Regions from separate parts of the Protofrankia sp. Cas3 genome, predicted to be linked through region 1. Evidence: riboswitches for the same ligand, from Rfam matches in the RefSeq annotation. Region 1 holds a riboswitch; each other region holds the start of a gene.
What was found. A riboswitch is a leader RNA that binds a small molecule or an ion and turns the genes downstream of it on or off. The one in region 1 is predicted to bind cyclic di-AMP.
Positions count from the first base shown of each region.

Region 2: another riboswitch for cyclic di-AMP. It lies ahead of U9983_RS22210 (C40 family peptidase); the one in region 1 lies ahead of U9983_RS12870 (transglycosylase family protein).
Region 3: another riboswitch for cyclic di-AMP. It lies ahead of U9983_RS25780 (transglycosylase family protein); the one in region 1 lies ahead of U9983_RS12870 (transglycosylase family protein).
Region 4: another riboswitch for cyclic di-AMP. It lies ahead of U9983_RS12435 (C40 family peptidase); the one in region 1 lies ahead of U9983_RS12870 (transglycosylase family protein).

Region 1 is NZ_CAUVXP010000057.1:6,578-9,650, forward strand. It holds gene U9983_RS12860 (ATP-binding protein) at 1-334, opposite strand, end outside; gene U9983_RS12865 (DUF3151 domain-containing protein) at 465-896, opposite strand; gene U9983_RS12870 (transglycosylase family protein) at 1,077-1,820, opposite strand; cyclic di-AMP (ydaO/yuaA leader) riboswitch at 1,826-1,990, opposite strand; gene U9983_RS12875 (transglycosylase family protein) at 2,342-3,073, opposite strand, start outside.
Region 2 is NZ_CAUVXP010000153.1:8,377-11,449, forward strand. It holds gene U9983_RS22205 (hypothetical protein) at 224-595, shown strand; cyclic di-AMP (ydaO/yuaA leader) riboswitch at 1,072-1,242, shown strand; gene U9983_RS22210 (C40 family peptidase) at 1,449-2,456, shown strand; gene U9983_RS22215 (plasmid partitioning protein) at 2,990-3,073, opposite strand, start outside.
Region 3 is NZ_CAUVXP010000228.1:2,543-5,615, reverse strand. It holds gene U9983_RS25790 (hypothetical protein) at 1-101, shown strand, start outside; gene U9983_RS25785 (hypothetical protein) at 193-1,044, shown strand; gene U9983_RS25780 (transglycosylase family protein) at 1,144-1,701, opposite strand; cyclic di-AMP (ydaO/yuaA leader) riboswitch at 1,706-1,878, opposite strand; gene U9983_RS25775 (ABC transporter ATP-binding protein) at 2,142-2,939, opposite strand; gene U9983_RS25770 (ABC transporter ATP-binding protein) at 2,936-3,073, opposite strand, start outside.
Region 4 is NZ_CAUVXP010000054.1:21,681-24,753, reverse strand. It holds gene U9983_RS12440 (peptidoglycan-binding protein) at 51-944, opposite strand; gene U9983_RS12435 (C40 family peptidase) at 1,092-1,775, opposite strand; cyclic di-AMP (ydaO/yuaA leader) riboswitch at 1,890-2,048, opposite strand; gene U9983_RS12430 (CHAP domain-containing protein) at 2,438-3,073, shown strand, end outside.

The DNA of each region.
Region 1 (3,073 bases):
GGAACTCGTCCAGGACGACGAGAAGCGGTTCGCGTTCCGCTGCCACCGCCAAGTCGTCCAAGGCGTCGTCCCAGTCGGAATACGGGCGCGTGAGCAGGTCCCGGAACCGTCCGGGGATGCCGGCCGCGACCTGGCGGGACAGCTGCGCCAGTTCTCCTGATGCGGCACGACCGGCACCCGTATGAAAGATCGACCGCCGTCCGTCGGCGAACCGGTGCAACAGGGCGGTTTTACCGACTCTGCGTCGTCCCCATATCACCGCTGGTCGTGGATGGGTCGAGGTCCACCAGCGCTCCAGCGCGGCAAGCTCCTCGACGCGATTGACGAACGCCATTCCGCCCCTGCTTACCTCGCACGCTACTTACATCACCTGTAACTTACCTCGGATGTCAGTAGGCCACCGGGCGGACAGCAGGGTGTCCCGGTCCCCGATCCAGGACGTCAGCAGGACGGTCGTGAGCGGCTCAGGTCTTAAGGCCCAGTACCTCGGCCGCTTCGGGATCGCTGTCGGCGAGGAAGTCCCGGCAGCGGGCGGCCTCCTCGGCCTCACCGATGGCGGCGGCGGCGCGACTGAGCGCCGCGAGCGCGCGTAGGAAGCCCTGGTTGGCCTCGTGGGACCACGGGATCGGCCCATGCCCGTGCCAGCCGGCGCGACGAAGCTGGTCCAAGCCGCGGTGGTATCCGGTCCGTGCGTAGGCGTAGGCCGTGACCGCCGCACCTGCCTCCAGGGCGCGCTCGGCCAGCATCGCCCAGGCGAGGCTTGAGTCCGGGAAGCGACCGGCGACCGTCTCCGCGGTCTCGCCGGCGTCGAGCGCTTTGGCGGCAGCCGGATCGAGAGTGAGTTTTGTCGGGGGCGGACCGTCAAGAAGATCCGGCCGTCCAGGGGAGGTCGTCATGGGGTCCATCCTGCCGGATCCCGGTTGCACTGTGCCGAGTGGGGATCGGTCAGAACAGGTTCTCACGCGGCGGACCCGGTGGGAGGGGGGTGGGCCATCGGGTCCGCCGCGGGATCAGGGTTCGAGGGCGAATCCACCTTCGAACAGTCATGGGATGTTACAGGATACGAACCCCTGGGATCACAGGGCGGACGGGCTGGTGACGGTGATGTCCCAGAGGTTCTTACCGACCACACCGGCCTGTCCGTCGTCGACCCGTGTCAGGTAGCTGTACAGCGATGCCAGGCCCTCGGACTCGCCGCCGAAGCGGCCGTCCACCTGCAAAATGAATTTCTTCTCGCGCATCGTGTTCTGCCAGACGTAGGCGTCAGCGCGCACCTCTCCGGCCAGGGCGGTGGAAAGCGTCGTACCGGTGAAGTTCGACGATTCCAGTTGCGCCTTCGCGCGGTCCAAGGTCATTGCGGGCTGCGCCGGAGCGATCGCCTGCTGGACTGCCGCGACGTTGGGCACCGTTGTCGGCACCGTTGTCGGCACCTGCGGCGCCGGGCCGTTGTTGGTCAGGCCCATCTTGACCGAGCAGGACGGCCACGGGGACCAGCCGCGAGAGTTGTAGAGCTTGTGGGCTGCGTCGTCCTGCAGCGCCGGCGGGGCGTCACTGGGGAGGCCGGAATAGCCGAGACCGTGCCAGGTTCCGGCGTCGAACTGGTACGCGCCGTAGAACCCGTTACCGGTATTGATGTGATAGTTGCCGCCGGACTCACACTGGCGGAGTTTGGTGAAGTCGTCGGCGGTCGCGGCGCCTGCGGGACTGGCCGCGACGGCGAGACCACTGCCCACGAGTGCTGTGACAGCACCGGTGGTACGCAGGACCTTGACTGCGGTGGACGACTGTTGCGGGGCTCGGTGCCTGCCAACAGACGGCATGTGGGTCGGTCCTTCCCGTCGCCTACGAGGTGAGCTGTCGGGTGCGGGCTGGGAACATGCCCGGCCGGTGACGCCGATGAGCGTCGCCTGCTTTACCCCAAGGACACCGGTGGCCGGTATCCGGATGTGGTTCCCCCGATCCCGTCCGTGCGGCTTCGCGATAGGTCCTGCCGCGGCGGGCGGGGACGGGATTCGGCGTCCGTCCGCGCGGCCTCGCCGATCTGGCGAGTGGGGAGGACTCTAGCGAGCCTGGCCCTTTCGAAGCAAATCGGGGGTGTCGGATGAACTACACGGACCTGGTTTTCACCACCCGAATGGGCTACATGGCCCAAAGACAACACTCTACCCGGCGATTGGGGTGACCCCGATGGGGGGTCGTTTGTGCTGGCTTCTCGTAACACCGAGTGATCGGGCCGGTCGCCGTAGTGCTTTTCTGTTGTGTTTGTTGTCACGCAGGTGGGACCGGCCCGACTCGTCCTCGCGGGGTCTATATCAGTTCGCGGCCGTCAGCTGCCGGCTGTTCAGGTGAAGGTGACCCCCCAGGTCTCCGGCCCACAGATTCCGTCGACCGCCAGGCCCTTGTCGGCCTGCAGGCGGCTGGCCGCGCCGGCCGACTCAGGTCCATACCGACCGTCAATTTGGATCTTGTAGCCAAGACTGTTCATCTGGTGCTGCCACGACCGAACGTCCGACCGCACCTGATCGACGAGGTCGGCGGTAAGGGGCGTCGCATCAGCGGAGTTCGACGAGATGTCCGTGCTCACCGTGCGCCATTGCCAGCGAGAGGAACCGCTCCTGCCGTACGAGGGTGCCTGCGACGAGTCGGTGTCGGATGAGCTCGAGTCCGATGCGCTGGTGTCCGGTGCATCCCTGCCGCTGTCGGCGCCCGATGCGCCGGGACTTGCGGTGCCGGCCGGGTTGGTGCCGCCCCCGAGTTGGTCGGCGCCCATGCCCTTGCCGCATGCAGGCCACTGGCCGAAGCCGGAGCGGGCGGCGAGCTTGATCGCGGCCTCATCCTGGGTGCCGGGCGAGGCAGCGCTGGGCAGGCCGGTGTAGCCCAGGCTCTGCCAGGTGCCCAGCGAGAACTGGTACGCGCCGTAGTAGCCGTTGACGGTGTTCGCCCCGTAGTTACCGCCGGACTCGCATTGGCGAAGCCCCTCCCAGGTCGTGGCGGCGCTGGCCGGTTGGGACATCGCGATACCGCCACTGATCGCGGCGACCAGGGCCGGGGTCACCACCATGGCCCTGGTACG
Region 2 (3,073 bases), on a different contig from region 1:
CGTAATCGGCTGTGTCGGCCCTTCGCGCGGGAACCCACCGTCAACCGCCGTCCCAGCGGCCGGCCAACGGCAGACGGCTAGGACTGCGATCACACCCCGTGCTGACCCTTGCAACGGACCTGCATGACAACGGTCACATCCCCCGCCGCGCCCACGACCTGACGTGTCTCAGCACACGGGACGACATCCGTGACATGGCCCACGACGTGCACGACGCGGTCCGATGACCAAACCGACGTACCCGGTTCGCAATGATCTTATCGCGGAGCTGGTAACAAGGTTGGACCAACTTGATCAGCTCCTCGGGCGGCTGGAGGATGCTGAGCGCCAGGCCGCGGACGCCAGCGAGCACCTGATGCGTACCCGGCGATGGCAGGAGGACACGGTCCGCGCGATTCAGGATGAGCGGGCGCAGATGCGCACTCATCAGCGGGCCCTGGACGATCTCGCGGACCGCGCGCAGGCCGCCGTCGAAGCCCTGTCCGGCCATTACCGCTCCCTGCCTGCCGAGGTTCACCAACTCGCGGTCGAACTGCACGTCCTGGAGACCGCCGGCCTGCTCTCCCGCCGCGCGACCCGCGCCCGCCGCCACTGACCCCGGGCCGCCACAGCCCCGGGCCGTCACAGCCCCGGGCCGTATGGCTCACGCGGGATGCGCCCCCACGGGATGTAGGAGCGAGACATCTCATAGCGATCGACACTATCCGTGATCGGATGACTCTACCAAGGCGACAATTTTCACTACTACATGGCAACGAAAGATAACTATCGGCGCTCGAGTGCCCCCCGCCGCCAGACTGCCGTCGCTATGGCGTAATGTCATCTTCCGCATCCTGTGGGTCACGGCATCGGGCGCCTCAGCCAGGCGGCCTGCCGCCCGGACCAACAGGTCAGGGCATGGCGGCGAGCTGGTCGGCATGGAGGATGGGAGGAGCCGATATGGTCACTTCTGTGAGCACTCGCCGTAGTTGTGAGGGACTAGTGTTTACTGGCACCATCCTTTTGAACTAGTCTCACCCCGACGTCACGACAACACCGGGCCGAACGCCGAATCCTGCCCACGGTCCCGGTGTCCCCTCCGAGTCGTCACCAGGGCAGGAGCGGGGGACCCATCCTCCACCGGACGACACCGAGCCGCGGTGCAGTCCTAGGGGTTAAGCGAGCTGTGCGACGGTCGCACGGCCCACCGGGCAGCCCAGCCCGAACCCGACAGCTCACCTCGCAGGCGAACGGGAAGGATCACAGCCTTGTCTGCGCCCGATGTGCAGCTTGATCCGGCAACATGGTCATATTCGTCGTTGCCGACAAAGTCGCCAACGAGATCGGCAACGACGTCGTCTCTGCGACCGCCTGCCGACATGACCGGGCGCTCAGCCCGTGGCAGGCACCGCGCGCCGGCTCCACCGTCGGGAACAAGTCGCGTCCGAGCCCGGGCCGCGGTAGCCGCGATGACAACCGGCACGGTTGCCGTGTCCGGTGTCGCGCTCGCCGGCTGCGCCCCGACCGACACCGGTATGGACGAAACCTCGGTCAGCTCGCGGATCACGCTAGGATCGCAGTTCGGAAGCCAGGCCTCCCTCGCAGGCCTGCGCACGTCGGTCATCAACCCGGCCACCTCGGTCGGCCCCGGCTCCATCACAAGCCAGGTGATCGATCAGGCCGACCTGCACCCGAAGTCGGCTGTCGCGCTGAAGGTCACCAATCCGGACGTCTCCGTGCAGGCCGACCAGCCCATCGACATGGGCTTCGCCCTCGAGGACGGAACGACCCACGCGCCGCTGCCGAACCAGCTCATCAAGGTTCAGGTGAAGCTGCCTGACGGCTGGGCGACATTCAAGCACCTGTACACCAACGAACAGGGCTTCGCCAGCTACACAGCCAAGATTCTCACCACGACACAGATCACGGCTATCTTCGACGGCACCGACGCCCTGCAGTCGGCGCACTCCTCGAACATCGGTACGATGACTGTGATGCCTGGTCCAGCCCCGGCAGTCCCGGCACAGGCGCCTCTATCGGTGGCTCGTAGCGTTCTTCAGGCATCCGGCTCCAGCGGGGCCAGCACGATATCACCGAGTACGATCGATGCAACGATATCCGCAGGCTCCCTCGGTCTACGGGCTATTTATCTGGCGGCACAACAGGCCGGTAAGCCCTACGTGTACGGTGCAGAGGGACCTTACGCATTCGACTGCTCCGGCCTGGTTCAGTATGTCTTCAAACAGCTGGGGCGCAGCCTTCCTCGTACGGCGGAAGCTCAATACGAGGCAACGACCCGAGTATCGCAGTACAACAAACAGCCCGGCGACCTGATTTTCTTCGGTGCACCTGGTAACATTTACCACATGGGCATCTACGCCGGTGATGGCAAGATGTGGGTAGCCCCAAAATCAGGTGACGTTGTCAAACTCGAGGCTATCTGGACCACGTCGTACTCGGTTGGCCGCGTCAGCTAGCGTGCAATCACAGTCCCAACGCCCTCTCGGGGGCCAAGGAGCCTGGTAGGTCGGCTCGTACGTCGGTACCGGCGACAGCAGCTTCCATCCCGGTCATGTGAAACGGTTAACGCTCCTTCAAAACACAATCGGGTTCCGCGTGTCCTCCCCCTCCGGTTACGCGTGAACCTCGCCGCCAGGTCGGTGCTGTCGAAATCGGCGCTGATCTGGCGGCCCCAAACCACAACTGGATGTCTCCAAGGACTTCCGCTGGTCGGAGCGAGCCAACCCCCCCGGCTCGTAATGCCCGGCGGAACGCGGGCTTCCGCTGGCCTTGCGCACTGAACCCCCCCCACAGTGCGCTCGGCCGGCGGGAGTCCAGAACTCCCGCCGGCCGGCCGCGCCACCCCCCCGGCTGAGCCGGCCGGCGGGAAGTCAATCCGGTGATGACACGAAGCGTGCCCAGAGACAGAGCTGGTGGTTCCAGGATCTCTGGAGATCCTGGAACCACCAGCCGCGCGAAACGAGCCATCAGCGCGCGACCTTCGGTCGCTCTAGCCCCTGATATCTTTCGAAAACGTCCACAAAGCAGCGGTCGTGGCTTCGTCCCATTTCTGGGGCAGAAGCTTGACATGAAC
Region 3 (3,073 bases), on a different contig from region 1:
CCGTGGCCGCAGCGGTCGAGCTGGCGATCCTCACCCCACCCGAGCAGCCGTCTGCGCCACCTCAGCCGGATTTGTTACCATCCGTCAGCCGGACACGGTGACTAAGAGCGACCGGCAATAGGGGACGCGGCGTCGCGGGGGTCGTCGACCCGGTTGGGGATGCGCGGGGATAGCTGTGCCATCGTTGCCACCATGGCGACAGGTCAACTCCAACAGAACGTGCTTCGGGACCGTGCTCGACGCGCAATGAGCAAGGTCCCGGAAGTGACGGCGTACTTCTGGATCACCAAGGTGCTGACCACCGGCATGGGGGAGACGACGTCGGATTACCTGGCCCACCAACTCAGCCCGATGATTGCCGTCGGTCTCGCCGGCGTGTGCTTGGCGGCCGCGCTGGCGCTGCAGTTCTACGTCCGTCGATATGTTGTCTGGATCTACTGGACGGCCGTTGTCATGGTCAGTGTGTTCGGCACGATGGCCGCCGATGTCCTGCATGTCGGATTTGGCATTCCGTATCTCGTGTCAACCGCCTTCTTCATGATCGCGCTGGCCGCCATCTTCACGGTCTGGTATATGAGCGAGAAGACCCTGTCCATTCACAGTATCCACACCCGTCGTCGTGAGGCGTTCTACTGGGCCACGGTCATGGCGACGTTCGCGCTCGGTACCGCCCTGGGAGACATGACCGCGACAACCGCGCACCTGGGCTATTTCTCCTCGGGTGTGATGTTTGCCGTCCTGATGGCCGTCCCGGCCCTGGCCTACCGGCTGGCTGGTCTGAACGGGATTTTCGCCTTCTGGTCTGCCTACATCGTGACCCGACCGCTCGGTGCCTCCTTCGCCGACTGGATGGGGGTGTCCCATGGTCGCGGTGGCCTTGAACTGGGCACCGGGCCGGTCAGCCTGGTTCTGGCGATTGTGATCGTCGGTTTCGTCAGCTTCCTGGCGGTGACCCGCAGGGACGTTACGCACCCGTCCGTGCCTGGCTGGCCCGTAACCCCCGCACGCGGCGACGATCCGGCGGATGCCGGCGGCGTCTTGTAGCGCGATCTAGTCGTACCGGCTCGTGGCGGAATCCGGCGAGCGGTCGGGCGCCGGATGACGCCCGACCGGAGTGCCGGTGGTTTCCTTTCCGTCTGTTGTCTAGCCGTCAGTCGGCTGGGTGCTCTGGTACCAGGGCGACCAGTATGAATGCCGGTGGTGGCTAGCGGCAGAGGGAGCGTCGTCGGCTGGGTTTCCGCTCCCGCTCCCACTGCCGCTCCCGACCGAGCCCGCCGACGGCGACTGTGTGGCGGTCGGAGCCGTGTTGGCGACGCTGTCGACCTTTCCAGACCAGCACGACTGCGATGAAACCCACGGCGTCGTGCCCTGCTGGGCGTACAGCATCCGGGCGCGGTTCCACTGCTCGGCAACGGAGGCGTTCTGCGGCAGACCGGTCCCGCCGACTGACTGCCACGTGCTGGGAAGGAACTGGAACAGTCCGCCGGCGCCTATCGAATTGACGATTGTCGGGTTGCCGCCGGACTCGCACTGAGCAATTGCCGACAACGTCTGGTCGTCCGACGGTGCCGCGCTGGCGGGCCCCGAGATTCCAATGCCGACACCGCCGACGGCGGCGGCGAGTGCCGGAATGGTGATGAGCGCGCGGGTGTATCTGCTGGTTGCTCTGCTGCCGCGATGGCGGGCGCGCGAACGGGACATATAAATGCCCTTTCCCCACGCCTACGAGGTGAGCTGTCGGGTTCGGGCTGGGAAATGCCCGGCCGCATCATGCGGCTTCACCCCAAGGACGCCCGCTGGCGCCCGGAAAGTGGTTCCCCCGCTCCTGCCGTTGGTTTGACGATCATCGGACGGGGCAGGACTCGGCGTGTTTCGTCCGATGCGCGCCCTCGTTGCGAAGGCACGGCGGAACCCTATCGGCTACCGCTGGTCGGCCGGCAAGGGGTGGTGAAGAAGCGCACAGTCGAACATCGACCATTGATTTCGGTACCGATCACCATTAATACGCGTGCGCGCGCGTTCATTTTAACCAGCCAGCATTGATGGAACGTTTCCGTGACATGGGAACCACATTTTGACGCAGAGCTTGGTGCGCTTTGTGGACAATCGGGTCGACCGGGTGGCGCCGACGGCGGGGCCGCCTACTCAAGGCCGGCGGATGCGCATCGGGTATCCACGAGCGCCGGATCTGTGCCGGCGTTGTCAGCGCCGGGCTGGTCACCGGCCGGGCCGGGAGCCTCGCCCAGATAGCTGGACGTGACGAGATCATAGCGCTGGCCGAGTTCGTCGGCCGTGCCCTCGACCCGCAGCCGGCCCCGGGAGAGCACGTAGCCCCGGTCCGCTATCTCGAGTGCCATCGGCACGTGCTGCTCGACGAGAAGAATCCCGCAGCCGGTGTCGTCGACGATCCGGCGCAGCACGGGGAGCAGGCGCTCGACGATGACCGGCGCCAGGCCGAGGCTCATTTCGTCGATCATGAGCAGTGCCGGTTCGGTCGCCAGCGCCCGGCCGAGCGCGAGCATCTGCTGCTCCCCGCCGGACAGCAGCCCGGCCGGGCGGCGCAGCAGGTCCGTCAGGGCCGGGAAGTAGGCGAGAGCACGCTCGGTGTGCGCGGCCCGACGGCCACCGGCGAGCCGCAGGTTCTCCCGAACGGTCAGGTCCATGAACAGTGCCCGGTCCTCGGGGACGTGCGCGAGGCCGCGTCGAGCGAGGACGTCCGGGCGGGCACCGGCGATCGAACGGCCCTGGAACCCGATCGTCCCGCCGATGACCGGTAGCAGACCGGATATGGTCAGCAAGGTGGTCGTCTTGCCGGCGCCGTTCGGACCCAGCAGAGCGACGATCTCACCGGCGTTGACCCGTAGGTCGAGCCCGTGCACCACCGGGATGCCGAGGTACCCGGCGTCGAGACGGCGGATGTCGAGCAGGGCGTCGGTCACGGCGTCCCTTCGTTTTCGGTCATATTGGTCATGTCAGCTATATCGGTCAGCTCGATCGAGTCGGCCGGCTGCCCGGCGTCCCGGTCGGTACCGGCCTCCGGGCTGGATCGGGTGCCGAGATACGCTGTGATCAC
Region 4 (3,073 bases), on a different contig from region 1:
CTCTCCGCGACAATACAGATAGAATCTGATGATCTATCCGGTAATGGGACCTACGCGGTGAAAGAGAACAGCGCAGCGCGGGTCCGCGCCCCGACCACGCCATCGGCCGCAAGTCCGTGCCGGCGTTGGTATGCCTTGACCGTATTTGTGGTATGTGGCCCGAACTTTCCGTCCGCCACGACAGGGTAGCCACGTCCGGTCAGCGCTCGCTGAATCTGGCGCACGCCGGGACGCCCGCGGTGGGTGTAGCGGACTTCCCGCGCCCGGGGCACTGGATCGGCGACCCGTCGTGCCGGCGCCACGTCGGCCGCAGCGGTCCGGTCCGGCGTAGTGACCGGTGTAGCCGGTGTACTGACCGGCCCAGTAGGACCACCTGGGCCGGTGGGAGCGGCCTGGTAAGTGCCTGTCGCGCCATCACCAGCTGCCTCGGTGGCGGCTGCCGCAGCCCGCCCGAGGTACACGCGGTAGGACCCGTTGGTGTACGTACTCCATGCTCCGATGCCCTGCATGTCGCACACCCGCTTGGCGGCCTGGGCGTTGATGGCTGGATCGAACAGATCTGCCCCGCCGACCCAGCCCGCATGCGCCCGCATGTTGATCTGCCACAGTCCCCGGGAATCCTCGCCATTGGGGTTGTGCGCGTTCGCGTTGCCGCCGGACTCGGCCAGCGCGACCGCGACCCAGGTCTGCAGCGGCTTCCCGTCGCAACCGCCAAGTCCCGCCTTCCTGCCGGCACCGGCGATGGAAGCGTCGGGAACAGGTGTCGCAGCGACAGAACTCGTGCCGGGCGCAGGCGCCGTACCGGCACCGGGCGATGCGGTGGGGTTCGCGCTCGCCGGACCCGCGGTCAGCATCATTCCCGCCGTCGCGCCGATGACACCGGCGGTGGCAGCCACCGCGCCGCGGTTGTACTGGGACTGCTTTCTGTGCCTTCCCCTGGTCATTATCAGATATCTCACTTCAGTATCGTCGATCGGCTCATAGGCGCCGCGCGGACGCACCCGTCACAGCCAAACTGGCGGAATGCCCACGGTGGGGCACGCGGCAGCCCGGCCATGACGGGTCGCATGTCTGTTACCAGCCGAGCCAGGTCACCCCAGGCGACCAACGAGATAACTCGTGGAATAAATCTTCTGAAGCCGGACGACGGTTCCGCTGTGGGGAGCGGCCCACATCATGTCGCCCCCGGCGTAGATCGCCACGTGATGGATGTTTCCGGGCTGCCCGAAGAAGATGAGATCACCGGGTTGCTTGGCATCCCGCGATATCTTCTGCGACGCCGCGTACTGGGCGTCGGTCACCCGCGGCACGCTCCGGCCGAGCTGTTTGTAGATGTACTGGACAAGCCCGGAACAATCAAAGGAGTTCGGACCCTGGGCGCCCCACACGTATGGCTTGCCCGCCTGCTTCGATGCCAAATAGACGATCTTCTCACCAAGACTGGCAGTGGACGCCGCGGAACCGTCCTGCCGCGACGACGCACTGTCCGGCGGTGCCGAGAGGCCGCCAGTCTGGGCCGACACCGAACCAGCGGCCGATGCCGGGTCGGACGCCGAGGGCGCGGCAGCGGCGTCACCGGCAGCGGCGTCACCGGCAGCGGTATCACCGGCCCAGGTCTGCGCGGTGGGGGTGGCACCAATGGTGGCAGTGGTGGCAGTGGTGGCAGTGGTGGCAGTGGTCGAGCCGGCCGGACTGTCAGCCCCGGCGTCGTTCGCCAGTGCGGGGGCCGCAAAAGCGGTCAGAGCGACGGTCCCGGTGGCCGCGGCGGCAACCACCGCACGTGCGGACCGGCGGCGGAAGCTGGACCTGGCGGTCGGTGCACGGTGGCGACCGTGTCCGGACGGAACCCCGTCAGCAGAATCTGCACACGCCTGATATGCAGGCAACAATGATCCTTCCCGTACGCCTGCGAGGTTAGCTGTCGGGTTCGGGCCGGGAAGCCCGGTCAGCGCGGAGATCCGCGGCCGACTTCACCCCGAGGACGGCGCCACAAGGGCGACGTCCGCCAAGTCCTGGTTCCCCCGCTGCTGCCCTGGTGATTACTAGAAGGGAACACCGGACCGAGGGCAGAACTCGGCGTTCGGCCCGGTGTTGCTGAGAGCCCGGCCACGGTAGCGAACTACACGCTGTGACCGCAAGGGCCATTTTCTGCGAATCTCGACGCATGTCGACTACTATGCGTATTAATCATCCGACCGGCCGGTCAGAAGAATCGGATCAAGACCGCCGACCGTGCGTCGAGCTCGGCGGCAGAATACCGACATGCACTGGCCGCGAGGACACGCACGGTGATAGCGATGAGCAAACAGGCCAATCGACGGGGGTGCGTCTTGTCTCATCTGGCAGGGGTTCTGGCAGGGGTTTTGGCATCGTCTTCGGTCGAATCCTTACCATCGGTCCCGGCCGCCAACACGGCGTCGCCGAAAAGGAGTCAGCGATGACGGCTGTGCAACAGTTGGTCGAGCATGCGTTGGCGGAGGTCGGCTACGCCGGGGATGGCCATAACCATACGAAGTACGGCCAGGAGTTCGGCTACGACGGGAATGCATGGTGCGCGATTTTCGTCTGGTGCATGTTCGAGCAGGTCGGGATCAACCTGCCGCTGAAGTCGGCGTACGTGCCCACGATCTGGTCCTGGGCGCGAGCCCACGGCCTGGCCATCGCCTCCACCGAGGCCAACCCCGGAGACCAGATCATCTTTGACTGGACAGGCCACGAAACCGCCGCTGGCAATGACACCCACACCGGCCTGGTCGTCGAACGCACCGGCAATAATGTCGTCACGGTCGAGGGCAACGTCGGAAACGATCAGGTACTACGCAGAACCTGGCTTGCCGGCGGTACACTTATCGCCGGGTGCGTGAACTGGCAGTCGATGTTCAGCGGTGGCCCGCGTTTCCCGCTCGCCCCCCAGAACCCGCCGAACCGGTTCGCCTACTTCCCGACGGTCGCGCGCGGGTCTCTCGATCAGGGCGAGTCAGGCGTGTTCCCGGATCTGCGCCACCCGGTCACGACCGCTCAGAACGCGCTCAACATCGCGACGGGCAGGGAGGGCGACAATCGCCTGCTCTCC